Regions from separate parts of the Arthrobacter sp. SD1074B genome, predicted to be linked through region 1. Evidence: riboswitches for the same ligand, from Rfam matches in the RefSeq annotation. Region 1 holds a riboswitch; each other region holds the start of a gene.
The links. A riboswitch is a leader RNA that binds a small molecule or an ion and turns the genes downstream of it on or off. The one in region 1 is predicted to bind thiamine pyrophosphate.

Region 2: another riboswitch for thiamine pyrophosphate. It lies ahead of thiC (phosphomethylpyrimidine synthase ThiC); the one in region 1 lies ahead of ACUYM2_RS17065 (ECF transporter S component).
Region 3: another riboswitch for thiamine pyrophosphate. It lies ahead of thiO (glycine oxidase ThiO); the one in region 1 lies ahead of ACUYM2_RS17065 (ECF transporter S component).

Annotation. Positions count from the first base shown of each region.
Region 1 covers NZ_JBRAZT010000001.1:3,655,444-3,662,599, forward strand. Annotated here, with positions in the region: gene ACUYM2_RS17060 (ABC transporter ATP-binding protein) at 1-1,015, opposite strand, end outside; gene ACUYM2_RS17065 (ECF transporter S component) at 1,029-1,661, opposite strand; TPP riboswitch at 1,733-1,875, opposite strand; gene ACUYM2_RS17070 (heme-degrading domain-containing protein) at 2,102-2,650, shown strand; gene ACUYM2_RS17075 (DUF4235 domain-containing protein) at 2,692-2,955, shown strand; gene mnhG (monovalent cation/H(+) antiporter subunit G) at 3,025-3,417, opposite strand; gene ACUYM2_RS17085 (MrpF/PhaF family protein) at 3,407-3,685, opposite strand; gene ACUYM2_RS17090 (Na+/H+ antiporter subunit E) at 3,682-4,227, opposite strand; gene ACUYM2_RS17095 (Na+/H+ antiporter subunit D) at 4,224-5,837, opposite strand; gene ACUYM2_RS17100 (Na(+)/H(+) antiporter subunit C) at 5,834-6,400, opposite strand; gene ACUYM2_RS17105 (Na+/H+ antiporter subunit A) at 6,397-7,156, opposite strand, start outside.
Region 2 covers NZ_JBRAZT010000001.1:2,379,405-2,386,560, forward strand. Annotated here, with positions in the region: gene trmD (tRNA (guanosine(37)-N1)-methyltransferase TrmD) at 1-630, opposite strand, end outside; gene rimM (ribosome maturation factor RimM) at 632-1,222, opposite strand; gene ACUYM2_RS10995 (RNA-binding protein) at 1,348-1,590, opposite strand; gene rpsP (30S ribosomal protein S16) at 1,592-2,014, opposite strand; gene ACUYM2_RS11005 (hypothetical protein) at 2,234-2,671, opposite strand; gene ACUYM2_RS11010 (VOC family protein) at 2,807-3,682, opposite strand; gene ACUYM2_RS11015 (amidohydrolase family protein) at 3,767-4,867, opposite strand; TPP riboswitch at 5,015-5,122, shown strand; gene thiC (phosphomethylpyrimidine synthase ThiC) at 5,091-6,947, shown strand; gene ACUYM2_RS11025 (alpha/beta fold hydrolase) at 6,988-7,156, opposite strand, start outside.
Region 3 covers NZ_JBRAZT010000001.1:2,850,364-2,857,519, reverse strand. Annotated here, with positions in the region: gene ACUYM2_RS13210 (DNA-methyltransferase) at 1-769, opposite strand, end outside; gene ACUYM2_RS13205 (DEAD/DEAH box helicase) at 778-2,520, opposite strand; gene ACUYM2_RS13200 (RNB domain-containing ribonuclease) at 2,841-4,325, opposite strand; gene ACUYM2_RS13195 (ferritin-like fold-containing protein) at 4,366-5,037, shown strand; gene thiE (thiamine phosphate synthase) at 5,047-5,775, opposite strand; TPP riboswitch at 5,802-5,921, shown strand; gene thiO (glycine oxidase ThiO) at 5,913-7,156, shown strand, end outside.

The DNA.
Region 1 (7,156 bases):
CCTGCCCGGCCCGGACCTGCGCCGTGATGCCGGACTGCACTGGCGCGGGCGGGACAGTGCGGAACCCGCGCAGCACACCGGTGCGGCGGGGCCGTTCCCGCGACACGGCCAGCCCCTCGGCGGCCAGCAGCAGTTGGCCCGGCGCGAAGCCGCCGCCCTCGCTCGCGAGGGCGCCCCCGGTGCGGGCCCGGGTGGCAGGCACATGGCCGGGCACCCAGACGCCGGCGGCGATGAGGATGTCCCGTGCCTGCTCCAGGACCAGGTCCGGGGGCCCGTCCAGCAGCACGGCGGAGTCCGTGGCGGATCCGGGCTGGAGCACGACGATCCGGTCCACGAGGTCTTTCCAGACGGCAACCCGGTGCTCCACCACCACCAGCGTGGCCCCGGTCTTGTCCAGGCACCGTCCCACGGCGTCGCGGACCTCCAGGACACCGGCCGGGTCAAGGTTGGCGGTGGGCTCATCGAGCAGCAGCAGGCCCGGCCGCATCGCGAGGATCCCGGCGAGCGCCAGCCGTTGCTTCTGCCCGCCGGAGAGCGCCGACGTCGGGTGCTGCAGCGACAGGCCGCCCAGCCCCACGTCATCGAGCGCCTCCGCCACCCGGCGCCAGATCTCCGCCGGGGGTACGGACAGGTTTTCGGCTCCGAAGGCGACGTCGTCGCCAAGCCGCGACAGCACCACCTGGGTCTCCGGGTCCTGCTGCATCAGCCCCGCCCTGCCACGCCGGGCGCGGGGCGGGACGCCGTCGATCAGCAGGCTGCCGGTCTCGTCCGAGTCCTCGGCGTCCGCGGCGGCTGCCGAGGACGCCGCTGCAGCAGTGCTGTCCCCGAGCACCCCGGCGAGGGCATGCAGCAGCGTGGACTTGCCTGCACCGGACGGGCCCAGCAGCAGCACGCGCTCGCCCGGGCGGATGTCCAGGTCCAGGCCGCTCACGGCGGGCCGGGGCCGGCCGGCGTGCCGCCAGCCCCAGCCGCGGGCGGCGACCGCGGCCGGCCGGACGGCGTCGGAAGTTCTCATGCGTGTGCGGGTCTCAGGAGAACACGGGTTCCGACGCTGCCTTGCGGGAGGCGAATGAGCCCAGCACCCCGGTCTTGGCCAGGCCGCGGGCGGCCAGCCAGGACAGCCCGCCGGCAATTACGGCTCCGGAGATGGCGCAGAAGATGATGTAGGCGAGCTTGTCACCCGTTTCGTACGCGATGTTCCAGCCCCAGGGCAGGAAGGAGTCGTTCAGGCCGCAGAACAGGCCCGCGCCGGCTCCGGCGAGCAGGGACACCGGCAGGTTGAACCGCTTGTACAGGAACGCTGCGAAGATCAGTTCGGCGCCCAGGCCCTGGACGAAGCCGGAAAACAGTACCGAGGCGCCGTACTGCGAGCCCATGATCAGCTCGCCGGTGGCGGCGACGGTTTCGCAGAAGAGCGCCGCTCCGGGCTTGCGGATAATGAGCATGCCCAGCACCGCGGGAATCATCCAGCCGCCGGCATACAGCCCGGTTAGCGGCGGGTAAACGGCGTTGAGCGGAACGGAAACAAGGTTGGAACCCTGGGACCAAGCCCAGAAAATCACACCGCCGGCAACAGCGATCAACGCCGCCACCACAATGTCGACCACGCGCCAGTTGTATTTGCCGCTGGTAGGTGTCTGCTTCGCAGAAATATCAGTCATGTCGTCCTCCTGAGGTACAGGAGGGGAGGGTGTGTTCCGGCGGCGCCGCGGCTTCCGCCACGGGCGCCGGGCACCCTGAGAACTCGACTCCCTTGCGCCGGTACTAACCGGATCAGGTTCGAGGGTCTGCGGCTGTCCGCACTCTCAGCGCCCACCTACGGTTCCCTGGACTGCTCCAGTGATGCCCGACGGCGGCGCTCCCCTGTCGTATCAAAATCGCCCTTGTGGGCTGGGCCAGTTTACACCCGGCAGACCTCCCCGGTGACTCGCAGTTGTCGTCGTCCCGAGGGCCCACAACGACAACTACTGCCAGCCAGTTGGGGCTGGACCGCTTGTGACCTGCGAGAGCCGGCTTGCTAGAGTCGGCGTAGCATGCGATCACGTGACACCGCCGAGGCCGGGTCCTGCCGACGGCGGCCGACTAACGGAAGCTGAAGCCCTTGACCGACTCCCCAGCGCCTTCCCCCGAGTACGACCCGGACTCCGCCGAACCGCAGCCGCACGGGTCCCTGGCGGCGCTCATCGGCCGCCTCCTGATGGAGATCGAGGAACTGCAGTTCGAGTCCTTCAGCAAAGACGACGCCCTTGACCTTGGGCTCCGCCTGGTGGAACTTGGCCGGCAACGCTCCCACCCGATCGCCATCGACATCACCAAGGGTGAGCAGGTGCTATTCCACGCTGCGCTGGAGGGCGCCACCCCTGACAACGATCGCTGGATCAGAGCCAAACAGCGTACCGCCGTGCGGTATGAAGTCCCATCGCTGCTGGTGGGCCTTCGGGCGCGCGCGGCCGGGCGCAGGATCGAGGACAACGCCTGGTTCGACCAGCAGGAGTTCGCGGCCCACGGCGGCTCGTTTCCCATCTACCTGCGCGGCACCGGGATGGTAGGCGCCGTCACGGTGTCGGGACTGCCGCAGAAAGCCGACCATGAGCTGGTGGTCGAGGCGTTGACGGAGGTCCTTGGCCGGCCGGCGTCACTGGGACGCTAGGCTAGGGGAAGCCCTGTTTCCTCCCGCAAGGAGTAAGACGTATGAACATCTTCATCAAACTGCTCGGCACCGGCATCAGCCTTCTGGCCGGTTTTGTTGGCACCAAGGTGGTCGACACCGTTTGGGAGAAGACCACCGGCAACAAGCCGCCCAAGGGCCACGACGACGACGTTCCCACCACACTGCGCCAGGCGCTGACATTCGCCCTGATCTCGGCCTCGGTCAGCGCCATCATCCAGGTCCTCGCCAACCGCGGCACGCAGCGGGCAATCACCCGCTTCGCCAAAACCCAGGACCTCGTCTAGGGCGCATCGCCTAGCGCGCCTCAGCTAGCGCACCGCCCGGGGCGACGGCCCTGGGCGACGGCTGCGGCGTCACTCGTCGTCGGTAAACCCGCGCTTGCCGGCCGCCTGCTGCACGACGGCCTCGAGCTCGTCGGCGCTGAGGAGTTCCGGATGCAGGTGCTTGGTGCGGTAGCCGGCGCGTCCCACCATGTGGGCCGAGACCGGCACGGTGAGCAACTGGAAGATCCACGCCACTCCCAGCACCGGCCACACCCACCAAGTGCGCAGCTGCAGCCCCACCGCGCACAGCAGCAGGAAGAGGCCAAGCACCTGCGGCTTGGTGGCGGCGTGCATCCGGCTCATGAGGTCGGGGAAGCGCAGCAGGCCGATTGCCGCGCCGAGGGACATCAGCGCCCCGACCACCATGAACACGGCGGAGACGGCGTCGATCACGGCGTCGGCGGAGCTTGTCTCAGGATTCATTGGGCTGCTTCCTCCGGTCTGCCACGAAACGGGCCACGGTCACCGAGCCGACAAAGCCGATGATGGAGATGGACACCAGCAGCATCAGGTTGTTCAGGTGCCGGTTCACGGCCATGTCGATGCACAGCGCCGCGCCCAGGATGGCCAGCAGCACGTCGGCGGCCAGCACGCGGTCAAGCAGCGAGGGCCCCCGCGCGATGCGGATGATCGCGCCGCCCGCGGCGAGGGAGAGTACGACGGCGGTGATGGCCAGGACCAGCGGCATCATGCGCCCACCTCCTGCTTCAGTGCGGACAGTTCCGCCGGGGTGCCCATGATCCGGATCAGCGCGGCCTCGGTGTCGCGGACCTCCTTGCGGAGCTTGGCCGCGTCCCCTCCGTCGCGGACGTTGATGCCGTGGATGTAGAGCGTGGACGTTGACCGGTCCACTTCCACCACCACGGACCCCGGAATCAGCGAAGTGACATGCCCGGTGGCGGTCACCAGCAGGTCTGAATGGCTCCGGAGTTGGACGGCGACGACGGCACTGATCACCTGCGGGCCCCGGACCACGGCCAGGTACAAGACCTGGAAGCTGGCCGCCACGACCTTGCCCAGGAAGATCACGGCGAAGGGCACGGCGCGCAGTACGTTAAAGCGGCCGCCCAGTTCCACCGGCGGCAGGTAGAACAGCCGCGCCACCACCACCGCGATCAGGGCGCCGAATAGCAGGTTCCCGGCGCTGAAGTCCTGCCAGAGCGCACCCCAGACGACGACCAGCCAGACGAGCAGCGGCAGTTCCTGGCGCAGTGAAATTCTCTTTCGCGTCATTTCCCGCCCTCCAGCCGCGGCGGCTCGGCGATCACCGGGACCTGCGCCTCGTCCCCCAGCACGGCCTGGATGTAGGCTGACCGGTCCAGCATCACCTCGGCCGACTGGCCGGCCACCCGGAACAGCGGCCCGGCGAACACCGTCAGCGCCACCCCGAAGAGCACCAGGCCCAGGGTGGAACCAACCATGGTCCGGGGCAGCAAGGTCACGTTCTGCTGCCCGGCGCGGTCGCCGGTGGCGGAGTCGCCGGGAGCGGCGAGCAGCACGGGGGCGGGGTGTTCGGCGTCCTCGGGCTTGCGCCAGAAGGCGCGGTTCCAGACCCGGGCAATGGCCAGCAGGGTCAGCAGGCTGGTCAGCACGCCGCCGGCCACGAGGGCGTAGGCGAGCGGGGTGCCCAGGGCCACGCCGGCCTGCAGCAGCCCCAGCTTGCCCAGGAACCCGGAGAACGGCGGGATGCCGGCCAGGTTCATGGCCGGCACAAAGAACAGCACCGCCAGCAGCGGCGAGAGCTTGGCGAGCCCGGCGATCCGGTCCACCGAGGAGCTCCCGGCGCGGCGCTCAATCAGGCCGGTCACCAGGAACAGGCTCGTCTGGATGGTGATGTGGTGCGCCACGTAGAACACCGCGGCCCCCAGCCCCGCAACAGAGGACATCGCCAGGCCGAACACCATGTAGCCGATATGGCTGACCAGGGTGAAGGAGAGCAGTCGCTTGATGTCGCTTTGCGCCAGGGCGCCCAGGATCCCGACCACCATGGTCAGCAGGGCCGCGACCATCAGCGGGGTGTTGAACGTGTCGCCGGGAAAGAGCAGGGTCTCGGTGCGGACCATCGCGTAGACGCCCACCTTGGTGAGCAGCCCGGCGAACACGGCGGTGACCGGGGCAGGCGCCGTGGGATACGAGTCCGGGAGCCAGAAACTCAGCGGGAAGACGGCGGCCTTGATCCCGAACGCCACCAGCAGCAGCACGTGCAGCAGGTTCCGGGTGCCCTGGTCCAGTTCAACCAGCTTGACCGCCAGGTCGGCCATGTTGATGGTCCCGGTGGCGCCGTAGATCATGGCGATCGCGATCAGGAAGAGCACCGAGGACACCACGGAGACCACCACGTAGGTCACGCCGGCGCGGATCCGCGGGCCTGTCCCGCCGAGGGTCATCAGCACGTAGCTGGCGGTCAGCAGGATCTCGAAGCCTACGTAGAGGTTGAACAGATCGCCGGAGAGGAAGGCGTTGGAAACGCCCGCCACGAGGATCAGGTAGGTGGGGTGGAAGATCGACACGGGGGCGTCGCGGTCGCCGTCGGCCATGCCCTGGCCGGTGGCGTAGACCAGCACAGCGAGGCTGACGGTCGAGGACACCACCAGCATGAGGGAGGAGAACTGGTCCACCACCAGCACGATGCCCCAGGGCGGCAGCCAGCCGCCGATGTTGACCGCGGACGTGCCGCCCTGCCAGACGGAGGCCAGCAGGAAGCATTCCAGCAGCAGGGTCAGCGAGAGCAGCGCAATGCTGACGGTCCGCTGCGCCCGCGGTCGCCGGATCAGCAGGAAGGTCAGGGCGGCCCCCAGGATGGGGAGGACGACGGCGAGCGGGGCAAAGCTTGCGATGTTCACTTGGTCCCTCCTTCCGGGCCGGGATCGATATTGCGGGAACCGGGTTGTTCTTCGGCGGCGGCATCCGTTGCGGGCATCCGGCGGGCGCCGGCCTGCACGGTTTCCGGCGACTTCGTCCCTGCGGTGTCCGCAGGCTCCGGGGAGGCCACCAGCGGGAACTCCGAGGTCTCCACCGGGATGACGGCGTCGTCCTCGGCGTCGAAGCTGGGGGTCTCCGCCACGCGGCGGTCCTCGGCGTCGTCCTGGATTTCGTCCTGCCGGGCCAGCACCCAGGTGCGGTAGATGATGCCCAGCATGAAGGCGGTGACGGCGAAGGAGATCACGATCGAGGTGAGGATCAGCGCCTGCGGGAGCGGGTCGTTGTAGTCGTTGGCTGCGGTGTCTTTGTTGTACAGCGGGGCGAGGCCCGCGTAGCCGCCGGTGGCCAGGATCAGCAGGTTGGTGGCGTTGGCCAGCAGCATCAGGCCCAGCAGGACCCGCGTGAGGCTGCGTTCCAGGATCAGGTAAATGCCGCAGGCATACAGGGCTCCCATGACCGTCAGCAGGGTCAGATTGACGCTCATGCGTTCCCCTTCGCGGTGGCCTCGGCCGGGAGGCCATCGGCCTTTGGAGCGTCGGACGGCCGGTTGGACGGCCCGTTCGAGGGCTCGGCGGAGGACTCCGCGGGCTCCTCCTCGGAGCGCTCCCCGGGCTGGTCCTCGAAATGCTCGTCGATTTCCGCGCCGAGGCTGCGCAGCACGTCCAGGGCCAGGCCGACCACAACGATGTAGACGCCGATGTCGAAGATGGTGGAGGTGACGAACTTGATGTCGCCGAACACCGGCAGCCAGAGTTCAATCACCGCGCTTTGGAAGACCTGGCCGCCCAACAGCAGCGGCGCCACGCCCGACGCCGCGGCCGTCGCGAGGCCGATCCCAAGCAGGGCGCCGGCACTGACCGGAGTGGCTTCGCGCAGTTCGAAGCGGCCCCCGGCGAGGTAGCGGATAGTGAGGGCCAGGCCGGCCGTGAGGCCGCCAGCGAAACCTCCGCCGGGAAGGTTGTGGCCGGCCAGGAGCAGGTAGAGGGAGAAGACGATGATGGAATGGAAGACCAGCCGGGTGACGACTTCGAAGATGATCGAGCGGCGCTCCGGAGCCATGGTGCGCCCGGCGACCAGCCATGCGTCGCGCGTCGAGGCGGCAAACCGCCGGCTCATGGCCAGTGCCGCGTTGTCCCTGGTGTGCGCGGGCAGGCCGGTCCGGCGGCCGACGGTCCCCTCCGCCACGGACGCGGACGGGCTGATGCGGTCGCCGCGGCCGCGGACGAAGATCAGGCTGGCG
Region 2 (7,156 bases), 1.3 Mb from region 1:
CTCACGTTCCCGCCAGCTCGAAGGCTTGGTGTACACCGGGTATTCGAGCAGGCCGTCGGAGTGGGATTCCTCCACGAGCGATTCGGGGTTCCCGACGACTCCGGGCAGCAGCCTCCCGACCGCCTCGACCATGGCCAGCACGGCCACCTCGCCGCCGTTCAGCACGTAGTCACCCAGGCTCATGGGCCGGACGGTGAAGTGCTCCGCGGCCCATTCCAGCACGCGTTCGTCGATGCCCTCGTAGCGTCCGCAGGCGAAGACCAGCTGGTCTTCTTCGGCAAGTTCGTGGGCAATCGCTTGGCTGAAGCGCTCCCCCGCCGGTGACGGGACGATCAACACGGGCTTGCGGGCGCCCTCCGCGCCGGCGGCTTCCGGACCCGCCTCCGGCGCCGATTCCGGCATTGCATGGACCACCGCGGTCAGGGCCTGGGCCCAGGGTTCGGGCTTCATCACCATGCCGGCGCCGCCGCCGTACGGGGTGTCATCCACCGTGCGGTGCCGGTCCGTGGTGAAGTCGCGGAGGTCGTGGACGTTCAGCTCCAGGAGGCCGTCCTGCCGCGCCTTCCCGATCAGGGAAAGTTCCAGCGGTGCGAGGTACTCGGGAAAAATGCTGACGACGTCGATCCGCATCTTAGGCGTTGTCCCCTGCGCCGCGTCCGGCCTTCCCGTCGGCGTCGGCGTCGGCGTCGCCGTCGTCGGGGGTAGCGCCGGCCTCGCTGTTGACCTCGAACAGGCCGGCAGGCGGGGTGACAAGGACGTACTTTTCGCCGACGTTGACTTCGGGCACGATTTGCTCCACGAACGGGATAAGGATTTCCTTGCCGTCCTGGTCGGTCACCACCAGCAGGTCCTGGACCGGCATGGTGTGCAGCCCGGACACCTTGCCGACCACCGTGTCGCCGACGCGGACGTCCAGGCCGACAAGCTCATGCTCGTACCAGCCCTCGTCGTTGTCCTCGTCCAGTTCCTCGGTTTCGATAAAGAGCTTCGCGCCCCGGAGGGCTTCCGCCTCGTTGCGGGTCTCCACCTCTTCGAAGGCCAGCAGCAGGATGTCCTTGTTCCAGCGGGCGCTTTCCACGGTCAGCGGACCGGCCGACGCGGGTTCCACCACGAACTGTGTGCCGGGAACAAAGCGGTCACCGGGCGCGTCCGTCAGCACCTGGACGGTCACTTCGCCGCGGATGCCGTGGGGCTTGCCGATTCGTGCCACCTGAAGCTGCATCTGTTCCTCTGTTCGGGTTCTTTGTAAGTCTGGAATGTGGGGTGCGTTTACTGCGCAAAACAGTCCGGCCCCTCCACCATAAGCTGGTGGAGGGGCCGGACTAAAGACAAGTACTGCTGGTCGCGCTACCGGCGGCGGTCGGTGTCGACGACGTCGACCCTGACCGGCTCGCCGTCGGCCAGTGCCGCCACCACAGTGCGCAAGGCGCGTGCGGTGCGGCCCTGGCGTCCGATCACCCGTCCGAGGTCGTCCTGATGAACGCGCACTTCGAGGGTGTCCCCGCGGCGGTTGTTCTTCGCACTGACCTTAACGTCCTCGGGACTGTCAACAATCCCGCGGACCAGGTGTTCGAGCGCTTCTGCCAGCAATTTACTCAGCCTCGGTGGTCTCTGCTTCGGCGTCGGCGGGAGCCTCGGCTGCGTCGTCCTTCTTAGCCTTCTTGGTGATGGCTTCCGGGATAATCACGGAACCCTTTTCCGGGGTGACGAAGGCTTCCTTGGGAGCCTTGGTCTTCAAGGTTCCCTCCTGGCCGGGGAGACCCTTGAACTTCTGCCAGTCACCGGTGATCTTCAGGATCGCGGCGACCTGCTCGGACGGCTGTGCGCCGACGCCGAGCCAGTACTGGGCACGGTCCGTGTCGACCTCGATGTACGAGGGCTCTTCGGTCGGGTGGTACTTGCCGATCTCTTCGATGGCACGGCCGTCACGCTTGGAGCGTGCGTCCATGACGACGATGCGGTAGTACGGTGCGCGCATCTTGCCGAAGCGCTTAAGGCGAATCTTTACGGCCACTTTTGTGGTCACTCCTGTTTCTGAAACGGGGTCGAGCCCGGCGTTCTGCACCCGTGGGGCGGGCCGTACTAGGGGGTTCTAAAGGACAGGATCCGGACGCGGAGAGAGGGGCCACGCAGATCGAGTACGTGTTCATTGTGCCAGATCACCGCGCGGATTTCGACTTGACACCCGCGGCGGGCAACTTGCGGGTGGTTTTTGGCCGGGGCGGGCGTCGAGTCAGGACGTCCAGACGTAGAGTCCTGACTTCGTGGCGGGGTCGACGCCGGCCGCCAGCTCGGCGAGCTGCCGGACGTAGCGGGCGGCCTGCTCGGCGCCGAAGGGCATGTCCTCCTCGGCCGCCCAGCTTTCCGCGACCTCGGCCAGGACATCGCCTTCGCCTTCCGTCTCGTAGCTGAGCAGCTCCGCGAGGGCCCGGACCATCGCAGCCGGCACGCCCAGCAGCGAGTCGCTGGCAACGTCCACCATCGCCAGCTCATAGTCGGCACCCGCGGCGTGCACGGCGGTGCCGGCCAGGTCGCCCAGCCGCTCCACCTCGAAGTCGCTGATGTCCGGAATCCGGACAGCGCCCGGGGCAGCCGCGGCGCCGCCGTCGAGGGCCGACGCGCGCTTCAGGGCGGCATCGTGGGTGGCGACGAAGATTTCAGTAAATCCCAAGGAAGTGCTCCTCATCCGGGGGTAGGGCTGGCATGGTGCCGGCAGCCGCCCTGCGGCGGCCGCCGGTTTCAGCCTAGCCCAGACGGAGCCGAGGCCCTGCTGGGCAGGTCCGGCTGGGCAGGTCCGGCTGCGGTCTTAGCGAACGGCGACGCGGATCCGGTTGCGCCACGGATCATCGAAGCGCAACTCGGCACCCGTGTGGTGGGACTCGACGCCGGCGGTCTTGAGCCGGTCGGCGAGGGCGCCGACGTCGTCTCCGGAAGGAACTTCGATGAGCACTTCGCCAAGGCCAAGGGTGTCGTGGCGGGGTCCGGCGCCGCGGCTGTTCCAGACGTTCATGGCCATGTGGTGGTGGTAGCCGCCGGCGGAGACGAAGAGGGCCTGGCCGTGCCAGCCCGCGGTCTTCTCGAATCCCAGCGTGCCGACGTAGAAGTCGTGGGCGGACTGCACATCGCCGACCTGCAGGTGGACGTGCCCGACGCCGGCGTCCGCCTCGCGCTGGCCGGCCAGCGACGCTTCGGTGAGGTGCTGCTCGAGGTAACGCTGCGGGGGCAAGGCGAGGCTGTCCATCACGACGTTCTTCCCGTCCCAGGACCAGGCGTCGCGGGGCCGGTCCCAGTACAGCTCGATGCCGTTGCCCTCCGGGTCATTGAAGTAGAAGGCCTCGCTGACGAGGTGGTCGGCGCTGCCGGTGAAGGACTGCGGCTCGTACTGCGCAGCGGAGGCGACGGTGGCGGCCAGCGAGGGCTGGTCCTCGAACAGCAGGGCGGTGTGGAAGAGGCCGGCCTCGCCGCGGGAGGGCAGGTTCAGCCCGGGGGCGGGGGCCAGGTGGACGAGGGGCTTGCGCTTGCGTCCAAGGTACAGCCCGCCGTCCTGCTCGGCGACGATGTCGAGGCCGAGGGCGCGCTGGTAGTAATCGGTCATGACCTTCATGTCGCCTACCTTGAGCATCACGGTGCCCATGGTGAGTTCGGCGGGAAGGAGATCCTGGGTGCTGGTTTCTGCGGTCATCGAAACGCTCCGGTGGTGGTCCTGCGGCCACCGACCTTCGGTGACCTTACTTAGACATAAATTACTTGAAGCTTCAATTTATTCCTAATGCGGGAGAGGCTCTTGACCTACCAGTTCCCCGCGCAGCACGATGTTCCGGGGCGCCCGCAGGGTCGCGAGGTTGCGGCGGGGGTCCTCGGCGCAGACCAGCACGTCCGCGCTGGCGCCTTCGGCAATGGATTCGGCACCGAGCCAGCCCCGGGCAGCCCAGGTTCCGGCGTCGAGCGCCGCTGCGGCCGGGAGTCCGGCGGTGTGCAGGGCCTCGAGTTCATCGGCGATCCGGCCGTGTTTGATGACGCTGCCCGCGTCCGTCCCGGCGTAGATGGCCACGCCGGCTTCGTACGCCTCCACGATCCGTTCGGCGCGGCGTTCCCAGAGTGAGCGCATGTGTGCGGCGTAGCGCGGGAACTTGCCTTCGGCTTGGGCCGCAATGTCCGGGAAGGTGGCGATGTTGATCAACGTGGGCACGATCGGCACACCCTGTTCGACGAAGCGGGGCACGTGCCGGGGCAGCAGCCCGGTGCCGTGTTCGATGCAGTCAATACCGGCGTCGAGCATGTCATCGAGGGTGTCTTCCGCGAAGCAGTGCGCCGTGACCCGGGCGCCCTCGTCGTGGGCAGCCCGGACCGCGTCCTTTACGGTCCCGGCCGGGAAGCTGGCGGCAAGGTCGCCGGCGTCGCGGTCGATCCAGTCGCCCACCAGCTTGACCCAGCCGTCCCCCGCGCGGGCCTGCTTGCGCACGGCCTCCACCAGGTCCCCGGGTTCAACCTCGACGGCGAAGCCCCGCAGGTACCGTCGCGTCCTCGCGATGTGCCGCCCGGAGCGGATGATGCGCGGCAGGTCGCTCCGCTGCTGGATCCACCGGGTGTCGTGGACCGCGCCGGCATCGCGGACCAGCAGCGTTCCCGCGTCGCGGTCGGTCAGGGCCTGCCGCTCGGCTACCTCGTCCGGGACGTCTCCGCCGGGACCGAGCCCGATGTGGCAGTGCGCGTCGACCAGGCCCGGGATGACCCAGCCATCCAGGATTAGGTCCGCCGCGGCCGCGGGCCGGTTGAAGGTCAGCCTGCCGTCCACGGCCCACACTCCGCGCCGCTCCCGATCGACTGCCGTGAGGACCGGGCCGCTGAATTCGATGATGCTGCTCATGGCCTAAAGCCTAATCCGCATGGCGATCCGCGGGCCCAGCGCGTCCAACCCCGGGGCAAGACCCTGCGCTGAATCACGACGCCACGCTGACACAGACGCGGTCCGGGCGCCCCCGCCGGCTTCCCGGGCGCCCTGTGGTAGCTTCGTCTACGACCACACGGGTGCCCCTGCAGGGGCTGAGATCAGGCTGGCGCAGCCTGCGACCGTTGAACCTGTCCGGGTAATGCCGGCGAAGGAAGTGAGTAGTTCTTTGAGCGCAACAAATCCACAGCACAGCCCTGCCCTGAACGGGAACAGCGCCGCGCCAACGGAGCCTCCCGCCAGCGGCGCAACAACCGTGACGCAGTCCCTGAAATCCCATGCACTCGCGTATGTCGAAGACGGCGGGATCCGCGTCCCGGTGACGGAAATTGCCTTGGAACCATCCCCGGGCGGCGTCGGGAATCCTCCGTTCCGGGTGTACCGCACCGCGGGACCGGGCAACGACCCGGTGGTGGGGCTCGCCGCTTTCCGCAGTGAATGGATCGCCGGACGCGGGGACACGGAACCCTACAGCGGCCGGGAACGCAACCTGCTCGACGACGGCAAATCCGCGGTCCGACGCGGTGCCGCCTCAGCGGAATGGCGCGGAGCGCCGCCGGAGCCCCGCCGCGCCGTTGAGGGCCGAACGGTCACCCAGATGCACTACGCACGGAAGGGCCTCGTGACACCGGAGATGCGCTTCGTCGCATTGCGGGAGAACTGCGACGTCGAGCTCGTCCGCAGCGAAGTCGCCGCCGGCCGGGCCATCATCCCCAGCAACATCAACCACCCGGAGTCCGAGCCGATGATCATCGGGAAGGCGTTCCTGGTCAAGATCAACGCGAACATCGGCAACTCTGCGCTCACCAGCTCCATCGCCGAGGAGGTCGACAAGCTCCAGTGGGCCACGCAGTGGGGAGCGGACACGGTGATGGACCTGTCGACCGGGGACGACATCCACACCACCCGCGAATGGATAATCCGCAACTCCCCTGTCCCCATCGGCACTGTCCCGATCTACCAGGCCCTGGAAAAGGTCAACGGCGAGGCAAATGCGCTGACCTGGGAAATCTTCCGGGACACCGTGATCGAACAGTGCGAGCAGGGCGTCGACTACATGACCATCCACGCCGGAGTGCTGCTCCGGTACGTCCCGCTGACCGCCAACCGGGTTACCGGAATCGTGTCCCGCGGCGGTTCGGTCATGGCCGGGTGGTGCCTTGCGCACCATCAGGAGAACTTCCTGTACAAACACTTTGACGAGCTGTGCGAAATTTTTGCCCGCTACGACGTCGCCTTCTCCCTCGGCGACGGGCTGCGGCCGGGGTCGACGGCGGACGCCAACGACGCAGCCCAGTTCGCCGAGCTGGATACCCTGGCCGAGCTCACGCAGCGGGCCTGGGAGTTCGATGTCCAGGTCATGGTGGAAGGCCCGGGCCACGTGCCGTTCCACCTCGTCCGGGAAAACGTGGAGCGCCAGCAGGGACTCTGCAAGGGGGCGCCCTTCTACACGCTGGGGCCGCTGGTCACGGACATCGCACCGGGCTATGACCACATCACTTCGGCGATCGGCGCCACGGAGATCGCCCGCTACGGCACGGCCATGCTGTGCTACGTCACGCCCAAGGAGCATCTGGGCCTGCCCAACAAGGACGACGTGAAGACCGGGGTCATCACCTACAAGATCGCAGCCCACGCCGCCGACCTGGCCAAGGGGCATCCCGGTGCACACGAACGCGACGATGCCCTGTCCAAGGCCCGGTTTGAATTCCGTTGGCGCGACCAGTTCGCACTTTCCCTGGACCCGGTGACCGCGGAGGCCTTCCACGACGAGACTCTGCCGGCCGAACCGGCCAAGACAGCCCACTTCTGCTCCATGTGCGGGCCGAAGTTCTGCTCCATGCGGATCAGCCAGGACATCCGGGACGAATACGGTTCAGCGGATTCCCAGGCAGCATTGGCACAGATGGCAGCCGGAATGCGCGCGAAAAGCGACGAATTCCTGGCGGCCGGCGGCAAGGTCTACCTGCCCGGGCCCTCCCTCGGCGCGCCCTCTTAGACGGGGCCCCGGCAGCCTTCTGACGCGCGGCACCGGCGCGTCAGGAGGCGTGGGCGTGCCGGCTGCGGTTGACGTCGGCGATGAAGGAGCGGATGGCGCGGTCGCCTTCCTTCGAATCCTGCGGCCGGTGCCCGCCCGGGGCGGTGCGGTGCAAGGCGCCCGTCTCCCGCAGGTAGCCGGCAATTTCCTCGTAGAGCGGTTCCCAGCCG
Region 3 (7,156 bases), 810 kb from region 1:
GCTTCGCGGCCACGGCGCCGAGCGTGCCGGAACCGGCGAAGAAGTCCAGGCACCAGTCGCCAGGCCGGCTCGACGCCGCGACCACCCGCCGGATCAGGCCCTCCGGTTTCTGCGTCGGGTAGCCGGTCTTCTCCTTGCCGGTCGGCGAGACGATGGTGTGCCACCAGACGTCCGTGGGCAGTTTGCCGAGCTCGCGCTTGGCCGGCGTGACCAGCCCCGGGGCCATATACGGTTCCCGGTCCACCTCGGCGCTGTCGAAGTGGTATTTCGCCGGGTTCTTGACGTACACGAGGATGTTGTCGTGTTTGGTCGGCCAGCGGAACTTGGCCCGGGCTCCGTAGTCGTACGCCCAGATAATCTCGTTGAGGAAGCACTCGCGGCCGAAGATCGCGTCGAGCATGACCTTGGCGTAGTGCACTTCCCGGTAGTCCAGGTGCAGGTACAGGGTACCGTCGTCGGCGAGCAGCCGCCAGGCCTCGACCAAGCGCGGCTCCAAGAAGGACCAGTAGTCGCTGAAGGCGTCGTCGTAGCTGTGCAGCGCGCCCTTGATCGTGTCGTACGAACGGCCCTTGAAGCCGACCCGGTCGCCCTCGCCGCCGGTGTTGAGCACCATCCTGGTTTCCTGGCGCCGCTGGACCCGGCCGGTGTTGAAGGGCGGATCCACATAAATGAGTGTGAAGGCGCCGTCCGGCAGCGTCGGGAGGAATTCCGCGTTGTCCGCGTGAACCACCAGGTTGCTGCCGTCCGGCGCCCAGACGGTGTCAGCCATGAAGGGGATTAGGCCTCGGCGCTGCGTGCCGGAGCGCCGCCCTGAGCCTCGCCGGCCACCACTTCGCCGTCGCGGCGGCGGGTGCGGGTCCGGCGGCGCGCGCGGGTGGCGCGGTCCACCTCGGTCGGAGCGCTCGCCGTTGCCGGGGCGGCTGCCTCGGCGGGGCCGGTTACGGTTTCCTTCTCGGGCGAACGACGACGGCGCTCACTGGAACGTCCGCTCTCGCGGCCGCCTTCGCGTCCTCCTTCACGGGAGCCGGAGCGTCCGCCTTCGCGTCCTCCTTCACGGGAGCCGGAGCGGCCGGAGTCGCGTCCGCTGCTCCTGGCGCCGTCCCGGGCACCGTCCCGTGCGCTGGGACGGGCGTTCTTCTTGCCGGTCTCGCCGAGGTCCTCGAGGACTTCGGCGTCGACGCCGGCGAGCACCCGCTTGTCGCGGGGGAGGCGGCCCTTGGTGCCCTCGGGGATGTCCAGTTCCTCGAACAGGTGCGGCGAGGACGAGTAGGTCTCAACCGGTTCGGGCACGCTCAGGCCCAGGGCCTTGTTGATCAGGCCCCAGCGCGGCATGTCGTCCCAGTCGACGAAGGTCACGGCGGTGCCCTTGTTCCCCGCACGGCCGGTGCGGCCGACGCGGTGCAGGTAGATCTTCTCGTCTTCGACGCACTGGTAGTTGATCACGTGGGTGACGTCGTCGACGTCGATGCCGCGCGCGGCGACGTCGGTGGCGACGAGGACGTCGACCTTGTTGTTACGGAAGGCGCGCAGCGCCTGCTCGCGGGCACCCTGGCCGAGGTCGCCATGGATGGCGGCCGCAGCAAAGCCGCGGTCCACGAGTTCCTCGGCGACCTTGGCGGCGGTGCGCTTGGTCTTCGTGAAGATGATGGTCCGGCCGCGTCCGCGAGCCTGCAGGATGCGGGCCACCACCTCGATCTTGTCCATGCTGTGGGCACGGTAGATCAGCTGGCGGATGTCGCGCTTGGTGAGGCCCTCATCCTCGGGATCCGCGGCGCGGATATGGGTGGGCTTGGTCATGTAGCGGCGCGCCATCGCGACGACCGGGCCGGGCATGGTGGCGGAGAACAGCAGCGTCTGGCGCACAGCCGGGGTGCCGGCGATGAGGGTCTCGACGTCCGGCAGGAAACCGAGGTCCAGCATCTCGTCGGCCTCGTCGAGGATGACCATCTTGACGTTCTTCAGGACCAGGTGCTTCTGCTTGTAAAGGTCGATCAGGCGGCCGGGGGTGCCAACAACGATTTCGACGCCCTGCTGCAGCGACTCCACCTGTGGCTCGTACGCGCGGCCGCCGTAAATCGTGGTGATGCGGGCGTTGCGCTTGCGGGCCGCGTTCTGCAGGTCGCCGGCGACCTGGACCGCGAGTTCACGGGTCGGCACGATGACGAGGGCCTGCGGTGCGCCGGGGGCCGGGAGGTCTGCGAAGCCCGCGTCGTCGCGTCCGATGACGCGCTGCAGGGCCGGAATGCCGAAGCCAAGGGTCTTGCCGGTGCCGGTCTTGGCCTGGCCGATGATGTCGTGGCCGCCCAGGGCAACCGGCAGCGTCATAGCCTGGATCGGGAACGGGTGGGTGATGCCGGCGTCGGCAAGGGATTCAACGATGTCGGCGCGGACGTTGTAGTCGGCGAACGACTTTTCCGCGATTTCATGCGGAGTTTCGTCCGAGATGATGGTTTCTTCCGGCTCGATCGTTTCCGTGCCGGATTCGTCGGTCAGAAGCTGGTGCGTGTGCAATTCACTCACAGGGGAGTTTCCTTATTCATTTGGGCTGCGCTGCATGCTCAACGGGTCCGGCGCAGGGCCGTTCCGGAGCACGCTCAAGAGGCGCAAGCAAGTCCAGTGGAAGCCGATCGCGGGCTATCTAAATGCTGGCACTGGGACCAGCGGGTGTGTCTCAAGATCGCGTAGGGGCGGGCTTGTTGAATTCGAAAAACATGGAAATCAACGACCGGGCATCCATTACTACCCTTCCAGTCTAGCTGTTCGCCGTTCGGAACCTCGACCGGGGCCGGCGGTGTGGCGCGGCAGCGGCGTGGCTTCGGGGTGCAAACTGGGGCGTGACATCAGCCCACGAGTTCGAGCCGGACTTCCCGCGTCACGATGTCCGAGGATATGACCCGCACCCGGACCTGGGTGCCGGATTCCAGTTCGCCGGGGCACCGCGCCGTTACGGCGGGCTCGGCGATCTGCACGATTCCCGAGGGGCCGTTCCCGTTACCGTTGCCCTTCCCGTTGCCGTTCGTGCTGCCGTTCTTCGCCGGCTTTGAGCCGGAGATGACGACGGCGTCGAATTCCTGCCCGATGTGGTTGCTCAGCAGGGCCGCTTCCACGGTGTCCAGCGACAGCCGCTCCAGCTTGGCGGCCAGTTGGTCCGAGGCCGCCATGATGGCCGGCAGCGAGGGGAGCGCTTCGCGGGCCCAGCCCGGAACTTCGGCGCCGTTGGACAGGGCCTCGCAGATGACCAGGACGAAGCGGTCGATCAGGCGCCGCAGCGGGGCGGTGGAGTGGGCATAGGCCGCGCCGATGGCGGACTGGATGGCGTCCTCCGGGACGGCGCCGTCGAAGTGGGTGTAGCCGGCGCCGCGGAAAAGCATCCCGGCCGAGTGCACGATGGCAAGCTGTCGCGGGTCGGTAGGGTCCAGGGTGCGCAGGTATTCGCCGTAGCTGATTTGGCCGTCCCAGGGCTTGCCGAGCGCGCCGGTCTGGCGCCGGAAGTGCCGCAGTGAACTCTCGTCCGGAGCGGGCATGGTCCGCAGGATGCCGACCTTGCCCTGCAGCATCAGCTCCGCTGCCGCCATGCCGGTCATCAGTGAAATCTGGGCGTTCCAGTCCTCCACCGGCAGCGGCGGCGCGGCGACGATCCGGTAGCCGCCGTCGGGCAGTTGCTCGATTTCCTGTTCCGGCATGTTCAGGCTTGCCCCGCCGCGCAGGCGTTCCAGTTCCACCCGTTTGCTGCCCACTTCCTTGAGCAGCTGCAGTACTGGGTCCGCGGTGCCGCCGTCGAGTGCGGCCTGCACGCCGTGGTAGCTGAGCTTCGCCCGGCTGCGGACCTGCGCCCGGCGCACCAGTACGGAGGCCACCTCGGCGGCGTCGTCGAGTTCGAACTCCCAGACAAAGGCCGCGCAGAGTTGGCCCGCCAGCAGGCTGCCGGCCGCCTCGCTGATGACTTCCGGGTGCAGCGGGATGCGGCCGTCCGGGGTGTAGAACGTTTGGCCGCGGCGCCGGGTCTCGGCGTCCAGCGCCCCGCCGGGTTGGACGAACGACGGGACATCGGCGATGGCGTAGAAGACCTTGTAGCCGTCGCCGGCGCGGTCAATGAACAAGGCCTGGTCCAGGTCCGTTGAGGACGCCGGGTCAATGGTCACGAACTCCACGTGCGTCAGGTCCAGCTCGGGCAGTTCGTGGCCGGCCACGGCCGCCTCGGCTTCCCGGAGCGCCGCTTCAGGGAACGGACCGGGCAGTTCCAGGATGGTGCGCAGTGCATTGAGCGCCTGGGCCAGCTGGTTCTTCTGCTGGCGGACGCTCGGAGTCAGGCGATGATGAGACACGAAATCAGGGTAGCCCGATTTCCGCTACTAGTCTTGAAGCATGAGCACCTCCCCGGCTGAGTCCGCCCGCTACCACCGTTTCCTGAGGGACCTGCTGGGGGTAATGGCCTATGGGGAGCTCTCGGCCTTCGAACGGCTGTCCTCCGACGCCCGGTATTCGCCCACCCTGCATGACCGGGCGGTGCTGGGCCGCCTCGCCGTTATCGAGTTCCAGCACTTCGAACTGGTTTGCGCTCACCTGGCCGGCCTGGGCGTCGACGCGGAGGAAGCCATGCTGCCCTTCCAGCCGTCGGTGGATCACTTCCATGAGCGCACCCGGCCCGCCGATTGGCATGAGTCCCTGATGAAGGCCTACGTGATCGACACGGTCTCCGCCGACTTCTACCGGTCCCTTTCCAGCTACGTCGACGCCGACACCGCCGCACTGATCGAACAGGTCCAGTCCGCCGGGGACGCGACGACGGTGCTGCGGGACCGTCTCAAGGAGGCCCTCGCCGATGACCCCCGGCTGGCCTCCCGGCTGGCGCTGTGGGCCCGGCGGCTGCTCGGTGAGGCACTCACCCAGGCCCAGCGGGTCAGCGTGGAACATGCTTTCCTCGGCGGCCTGACCGGCGCGGATGAGGCCCGGGCCGGCGAACTCGCCCGCGCCCTAACCGCCGAACTTGCCGCCGGCCATTCCCGGCGGATGTCCCAGCTCGGACTCGCCGGCTAGGTTTCCCGGCTAGCTTTCCCCGGCGCCGCTGCGGGCGCCCGCGTCGGCGTGGCTTCCGGCGTCAAGCGCGGCCAGCAGGGCCCGCGCGGCTCCGGCGGGATCAGCGGCCTCGGTAATCGCCCGGACCACCACGATCCGGCGCGCCCCGGCGTCGACGACCTGCTCCACGTTGGCAAGGTCGATGCCGCCGATCGCGAACCACGGCACCACGCCGGAGACCTTTCCGACATCCGCGGCTTCGGCCCGGCCGATCGCCGCGGCGGCGTAGCGCACCAGGTCCAGCCCGACGGCGGCACGGCCCGGCTTCGTCGGGGTGGCCCAGACCGGCCCCACGCAGAAGTAGTCCAGCCCGCTTCGGCCCGGGGCCGCCGCGATGGCGGCGTCGACCTGTTCCGGCGTGTGGGTGGACATGCCGATCACGGTGCCCTTGCCCAGGAACTCCCGGGCCGCGGTGAAGGATATGTCCTTTTGCCCGATGTGGAAGACCGGCGCCCCGGCGAGCGAGGCCACGTCGGCGCGGTCGTTCACGGCCCAGAGCCGGCCGTGCCGCTGCGCGACGGTGTGCAGGACCTCCAGCAACTCCAGCTCCTCGGCCGCCTCCAGCGACTTGTCCCGCAACTGGATGATGTCAACACCGCCGGTAAAGGCGGCATCAACGAAGTCCTCGAAGTCGCCGCGTTCCTTCCGGGCGTCGGTGCACAGGTACAGGCGGGCGGTGGTGTGGACATCCTGGCTCATGCCACAAGCCTAGTTCCTCTAAACTGGGCGCATACCGCGGGAGCCCGCGCAGGCCGTCACCGGCCGCCGGGCTGAGAGGGCGTCAGAGCCGACCGCTTGACCTGATCCGGTTAGTACCGGCGTAGGGAAGGAAGACCATGGACGTATCAGTCCCACCATCCGTCACACCCGCCACCGGAGCGGCGCCGCGGACAGGCGCCGAATATTACGACGTCGCCGTCATCGGCGGGGGAGTGATCGGCCACGGCATCGCCTGGGAGGCGCGCCGTTCCGGCCGCACCGTCGCCCTGCTCGACGACGCCCCCGGCTCCGGCGCCAGCTGGGCCGCCGCCGGCATGCTGGCTCCCGTGAGCGAACTGCATTACCAGGAGGAAGGCCTCCTGACCCTCATGCTGGAAGCGTCGCGGCTCTGGCCGGAGTTCGCGGCTGCCCTGGCCGGCGGCGCCGACGAGGGCGGCACCGGGTATCTCACGACGCCGACCCTCGCCGTCGGCGCGGACGCGGCCGACCGCCGGGCGCTCGCGGACCTGCGGGCGGTGCAGCTGGCCTGCGGCCTGACCGTGGAGCCGCTGACGGTGCGCGAGGCCCGCAGCCGTGAGCCCCTGCTCAGCCCGGGCATTTCCTGCGCCTTCGACATCCCGGCCGACCACCAGGTTGACCCGCGCCGGCTGCTGGCCCGGATCGGCTCGCTGCTGGCCGCCGACAGCCGGTTCACGGCGGTGCGGCGCCGGGCGGCCGGGCTGCTCTGGGACGGCTGCCGTGTGGCCGGGGCCACGCTTGAGGGCGGCGGGGAAATCCGTGCCGGCGAGACGGTCGTGGCGAACGGCCTCGGGGCGGGCAACCTGCAGGGCCTGCCGGCAGGACTGTCCCTGCCGCTGCGGCCGGTCTACGGGGATATCCTCCGGCTCCGGGTCCCGCACCGGCTTCGGCCGCTGCTGCGCTCCACCGTGCGCGGGCTGGTCCGCGGTGTGCCGGTGTACATCGTTCCGCGGGCCGACGGCACGGTGGTGATCGGAGCAACCCAGCGGGAGGACGCGCCATCCGAGTCCGGCGCTGTATCCGCTGGCGGTGTGTACCAGCTCCTGCGCGATGCACAGCAGCTGCTCCCGGCCGTCGCCGAACTGGAACTGCTTGAAGCCACGGCCAGGGCACGGCCCGGGACGCCGGACAACGCCCCGCTGCTGGGCCGCGTCTCCGGCCCCGGCGCGGGGCCGGAGATCGCGGGGCTGATCGTGGCCACCGGCTTTTTCCGGCACGGGGTACTGCTCACCCCGGCGGCCGCCGCCGTCTGCCGGGCACTGCTGGAGGGGCAGCCGGACCCGCGCTGGGCCCAATTCCGGCCGGACCGGTTCTCCGGCCGCCGCCCGGATTCCTCCGCGCA